One region of the Nitrospira sp. Nam80 genome, then DNA from elsewhere that is predicted to be linked to it. Evidence: riboswitches for the same ligand, from Rfam matches in the RefSeq annotation. Region 1 holds a riboswitch; the other holds the start of a gene.
The links. A riboswitch is a leader RNA that binds a small molecule or an ion and turns the genes downstream of it on or off. The one in region 1 is predicted to bind cobalamin.
Positions count from the first base shown of each region.

Region 1 (3,130 bases):
GGCCGGATAGTGGGGGTCATCGGCCCCAATGGGTCGGGGAAAAGCACGTTTCTGAAGCTCCTGGCCGGGATCCTCGTTCCACCGCAGGGAACGATTTCTCTCTTTGGCCGGCCTCTCGCGGCTCTGTCGCGGACCACGATTGGCAAGATGTTGGCGTATGTGCCGCAAGAGTTTCAGGCAACCTTTCCCTTTACGGTCCGAGATATCGTTCTCATGGGACGCTATCCGCATAGAAACACCGGCTTGTGGGACCTCTGGGGCTGGGAGGGAAAGGACGACTATGCCGCCGCCGATCATGCGATGGACCGGCTCAACGTTCTCCACCTGGCCGAAAAGTCGATCATCGCCCTGTCCGGTGGCGAGCGGCAGCGCGTGCTGATCGCTCGGGCGCTGGCGCAGGAAGCAGAAATCCTGTTGCTCGATGAGCCGACGGCGTTCCTTGACCTGAACTATCAGCTCGAAATCAGCCGCATTCTCTCCACTCTGGTTCAGGACCGGAACCTGACGATCATCCTTGTCTCGCACGATCTGAACTTAGCGAGCCAGTATTGCGACCGACTGCTGTTGTTGGACCAAGGCCGGCTGGCGGCCATGGATCATCCGGCCATGGTACTCCGCGCGGAGGTACTTGAGCCGGTCTACGGGTGCCGGATGTTGATCGATTGTCATCCCGAGACCGGCCTCCCGCGAGTGAGTTTGCCGGGCCGGGCGACATCCTGAGTCGCATTATTCATGACGGTTCGTCACGTACCTGCGGAGACGCTAGGCGAGATGGGCGCGTGGAGATGCAAGGGCCCCGAAGCATACTCCCAAATGGTGGATGTTGAGGGGCGCACGGCGCGAGGAAGAACGAGCGCCACGTTTGTGCGCGCCAGCGAGACGGTGAGCTGGCTGGAGCCACCGAGCGGCGAGCCCGCCCGCCATACCAAGCTTCGCTTGACCCGCCGCGTTCGATCAAATCGCGGCGGAGAGGTTTTTTGCCACCGGCTTCACGGCCAGGCTTGTCGTAGCGGCGTATCCGCAGTTGCAGTAGAAGCGATCATGAATGTAGAAGCGATCATGAATAATGCGGGCTAAGTCAATGCCGATTCGCCGCGCTTGCCGAAAGATCAGGTACCGGTCTCTCGGCGTATCAATGGGGATTGGGGTACCGCCTTCTAACCGACAAGGGAGTATGTAAAGGAACGTTCACGAATCGGGGAAGATGGTGTGAAGCCATCACGGTGCCGCCACTGTAAGCGGGAAGTAACTCTGCACAGGCCACTGGTATGGATCGTGGGGCGTGAGGGCGTAAGCGTGAGGAGTTTGTTTGCTTACGACGACCTTCACGCCTAACAGGTCCACTGGGAAGGCGCAGAGGACGCGTTGATCCGCAAGTCAGGAGATCCGGTTGTCGAACTTATTCCATTCAGCCCTTCGAGCGAAAGGGACAATGGGCCGTGAAACCACGATGGACCAGCCTGTATCCGTGCGCGATCATCGCCCTGGGTTTTCTTCTCCAGGCCGTTCCTGCCGACGCGCGGGAAGATGAGACGATCGAAGCCAAAGAAGTGGTCGTGACCAGCACGAGACTTCCCGATTCGCCGGTCAACGCCAGAGAGCTGCCCGCCAAAATCAGCATCATCACGTCCGAGGACATCAAAAAGACCGGCGCCAAATCCATTCAGGAAGCCGTCCAGTGGGCGACCGGCATCGTGATGTATGATCAAGTCGGCAATGCCTTCCAACAGACGATCGACTTGCGCGGCTTCAACGGACAACCGGTCCCCTCCACCATGGTGTTCGTCGACGGCCAGCGGATGAACGAGCCGGATTTCAACACGGTCAACTTTGATCTCATTCCGCTCGAATCAATCGAGCGGATCGAAATTCTGCCGGGCAACGCCGCAATCTACGGGAAAAACGCTCTCGGCGGCGTCATCAACATCGTCACCAAGCGGGGGGCGGAAAAGCGGCAGGTGACCGGCGAAACTATGTTCGGCAGCTTTAATCGCGAACGCTACAACGTGACCGCCAGCGGGCCGATCGGCAAATTTGATTACTTTGCCAGCTTCACCCGAGAGACCGAAAACGGCTTTCGCGACCAGTCCGACGCGCGCCTCTCTCGATTCTTCAGCAAGATCGGATACCAACCGACCGACGGCACGGATCTCTCCATTTCATATACCTATGTCACCGACCATCTCTTGCAAGCGGGCTCCCTGCCGCTGAGCCTGGCCGCCTTCGATCGCAAGGCGAACTTCACGCCCGGCGATTTTGACGACAAGGAAACGAACGTCGTTCGGTTTGTGGGGCGCCAGGCGCTGCCATTCGGGTTCGCCCTAAATGTCAACGCCTTCTATCGCCATCTGAATCAACAGCTCTTCACGGTCGGGCAAACCTCGATCAGCAATCGGCTGACAAAAACGGAATCTAAAGGCGCGACGGCTCAATTGACGCAGGAGTCCGCGCCGTTGGGGTTTCGCAATCAGCTCGTGCTCGGAGGGGAGTACCAGCGGAATGACTTCGGAAATCGGCTGGCCGCCACGATTATCGGGTTCCCCGGCGTCTTTCCCAATGTCGATTCCACCAACGAAGACAGCACCGGACTCTATGTTCAAGATACGGTGCATCTCACGCCACGCCTTATCCTGACCGGCGGCGCCCGCTATGATCACGATCAAATCGGTTTCGGCGATAATATCACGCCGGCCAATGACGGAGCCCGGCGATTCAATCGTACGACCGCGCGAGGAGGGCTCACCTATCTGGTGACGCCGGCCACGAGCGTCTATTTCAACTATACCGAAGGATTTCGCGTGCCGACGTTCCAGGAGCTGTTTGCGCTCGCGTCGTTCGGCTCCAATCCGAACTTGAAGCCGGTCAAGACGCGCAATTATGAGATCGGGGCAAAGACGGCCCTCGGCACATGGGGGGAGGCGGCCCTGGGACTGTTTCAGATCGACACTCGCGACGAGATTCTTTTTACGTGCCAACTCTGCGATTTCAGTTTCGGCGACGGCCAGAACCGGAACGTCGATAAGACGCGGCGCCGGGGCGTCGAGGGAACGGTGAAGGCACGTCTGAACCAATACTTGGAAGGGATCATCAATTACACCTATACTCAGGCGGAATATCGGACGGCGTTCAA
Region 1 is NZ_OZ224216.1:2,293,019-2,296,148, reverse strand. It holds gene ACWGXE_RS10785 (ABC transporter ATP-binding protein) at 1-720, shown strand, start outside; cobalamin riboswitch at 1,163-1,408, shown strand; gene ACWGXE_RS10780 (TonB-dependent receptor) at 1,440-3,130, shown strand, end outside.

Region 2 (3,130 bases), 2.0 Mb from region 1:
ACTTATCTCCGTTCCTGTCATGGTGACGGTGACGCAGGCCGGAACTCCATCACCTACGCCGCCGGCTCCCATCTCACCGCCTCCGACGCCCCCGTCACCATCTCCGGTTCCCCCTTCTCCACCTCCGCCGGCACCGCCATCGCCGCCTCCGGCTCCGCCGTCGCCACCACCGGTACCCCCGACGGCGCCCGGTTTACAATCGAATATCACGGCGTCTCCAGGTGCTCTTTCTGCAACCGTGGCCAAGGGACAGAGTGCGACGCTCACGATAAATCTGCAGAAGACCGGAGCCGATCCGCATAACTGGGAACCGACGTCCAGTGTTCCGTGGATCAGCTTGTCTCCCAGCTATGGCAGCATCAACACGATTACGACCGAATTGGACCAACTGCAGGTCACGATCAACACGGGGAACCTTACCGTCGGTACGAACCACGCCTTGGTCTATATCTGGGACACTGCCCCGGGGCTGTCACGTCTTGTGACGGTCCCCCTGACCGTAACCGTGACTCCGGGCGGCGGCACCACACCGCAGCCGTCTCCGCCTCCAGTTCCACCGGTTGATCCCAATGGCCAAGTCGCGCCGCCCCCGCCGCCGCCCCCGCCAGTCCCTCCGGTGAACGGCGTGGCGACGGTGACATGGTCTGCCAACAGTGAGGCGGATCTGGCCGGATATAAAATTTATGTGGGCACCACGTCCGGCGTGTATACGCGAACCATTGATGCCGGCAACGCCACTTCTTATGCGATTACGCTTCCCAAAGGCGTGACATACTTCTTCGCCGTCACGGCCTATGACAGGTCGGGGAATGAAAGTGCGCGTTCCGGCGAATTGAGCCGGAGTCTGTTCTAGGTGTGCGAAGGCTGCGCGATGTGTCATCGCGCAGCCTCATTCTCTTCCTTGACTTCACCCCCTGCTCTCCTCTACAGTCCGCCTCCATATAAGGCTTCGGTTAAGGGAAGAGGGTGGAATTCCCTCACGGTCCCGCCGCTGTAACTGGGAACAACACCGTTGCATGTCACTGTCGCCCTGCGCGATTGGGAAGACGCGGGTGCTTGGTTGATCCAGAAGTCAGAAGACCTGGCCGAAGACTGCGACCACTATTCCCTCGTGGGGTGGGGAATGAGGCGAGGACGAAAAGCCTGGTGCAGTCCTCCGGGTCTTGGCTCAACAGCCCCCCAGGACTTCGTTCTTGCGCCGTATCGGATTGTTCCTCTACCTTTGTGTCCTTCCGCTGGTACCGGCGGCTCACGGCCTCGTGTGGGTCCCTCCCACGGCGGCGACTGAGTCCCGCTCATTCACCGACGACCTCACACGAACGGTTCTCGTGCCGGCTACGCCTTCACGCATCATTTCGCTTGCCCCCAGCATAACCGAAATGTTGTTTGCCATCGGGCTTGATCGCGAGATCGTGGCCGTGACGCCGTTTTGCGATTTTCCGGCGGCCGCCGCCGGACGACCCCAAATCGGATATGCCAACCCCAGTCTTGAGCAGATCGTCGCGCTGAATCCAGATCTGGTGATTGCGCCTGCCGATTTCCTGCACCCCGCGCTAGTCGGGAAGCTGGAGCAACTCAGGATCCCCACGCTCGTGCTGAGCGCGCGATCCCTGAAAGACATCGAGCAGCATCTCCGGCTCTTCGGCCTGGTCTTCAACCGGCCTTCGCAGGCGGAGGCAGTAGTCAATGCCATGCGGCAACGGATGGAGACGGCAAACGCGCGAGTCCGGAAGCTGAGGCCTGTCCGTGTGCTGTATGTGCTGAACAGCCGGCCCCTCATAACCGTGGGGCCCGGGAGCTATATTCATGAATTGCTCGAACGGGCCGGCGGTGTAAATATTGCCGCCTCTGCGGGGACGGCTTACCCGAGAATCGGCATGGACACGGTGGTGGTGGGTGACCCCGAGATCTTGCTGTTTCCTGCGGGAAAGACGGAATCGGTGCCGGTCGCCGATCGGGAAGCGTGGAAGCGGTGGACCGATATGACGGCGGTCCGAACCGGCCGGCTCCATACCGTTTCGTCCGATGTCATCAATCGTCCGGGCCCCCGTATCGTCGAAGCTTTGGAGGAATTGATCAGTATTGTTCATCCGGCGGCGGATCAATCGAGGCCCTCACGGTGAGCAACGAAAAGCCTTTACTGCAAGAACGAACAGCTCAATCCCATTGGAATGTGCCGCATGCGGCTCGTTCAGGGGGTGGATGTGAATCCGGTCGTCCCGCCATGCGGGCTCGACGCGTGTTGTTCTTCCTCGGCCTCTCTTCTGTCGCCGGACTTGCCGTATGCCTCCAATTCGGGGCGCAGCACATCCAGGCGACGGAAGTGGTGCAGGCGCTGCAGCGAGCCGCGGCGGAAGACGAGTGGACCGTTCGAACCATCGGCACAACCGGCGTCATTCTTTTTCAGGTCCGCCTGCCGCGCGTGTTCCTGGGTTTTCTGGTCGGAGCCAGTTTGGCGGGAGTCGGCGTGACATTGCAGGCTCTCATGCGAAATCCGCTGGCCGATCCCTATGTCTTGGGGGTCTCCAGCGGCGCGGCGCTTGGAACGTCCCTGGCCGTGCTGTTCGGCATCGGCACGTCCATGGTTGCCGTCACGACGCTTCCTCTCTGCGGATTCGTCGGAGGATTGCTGTCTCTCGGAATTGTCTATGGCCTAGCGGCCCATCGCGGTCACTTGTCGGTGCATAGCCTCTTGCTGGCAGGCGTGATCTTGAACGCGATCTTCAGCGCCTTGATCATGTTCCTCACGTCGATTATGGAACCGAATCGCTCGTTCGGCATGATGGCCTGGCTGATGGGCTCGCTTACAGGGGACGGAACTCACGGCTTGACGGCCGTGTCGCTGTACCTCATCGGAGGTTTACTGTTATTGATGCGGGAGAGCCGGGGGCTCAACATGATGGCGTTGGGTGAAGAAGTGGCCGGTACACTCGGGGTCTCCACAAGATCGGTGACGCGGCGGCTTTTTATCCTGACCGCTCTCATCACCGGCGCGGTGGTGTCACTCAGCGGCATGATCGGATTTGTCGGCATGGTCGTTCCCCACGCGGTCCGGCTTGTACTCGGCGCCGATAATCGGGTCTTGCTTCCCGCATCGATCTTGAGCGGCGGGCTCTTTCTCGTCATCGCC
Region 2 is NZ_OZ224216.1:4,338,486-4,341,615, reverse strand. It holds gene ACWGXE_RS20310 (BACON domain-containing protein) at 1-853, shown strand, start outside; cobalamin riboswitch at 935-1,103, shown strand; gene ACWGXE_RS20305 (ABC transporter substrate-binding protein) at 1,194-2,123, shown strand; gene ACWGXE_RS20300 (FecCD family ABC transporter permease) at 2,225-3,130, shown strand, end outside.
Region 2: it holds a riboswitch for cobalamin, as region 1 does, so the genes downstream of both, ACWGXE_RS20305 (ABC transporter substrate-binding protein) here and ACWGXE_RS10780 (TonB-dependent receptor) in region 1, are expected to answer to the same signal.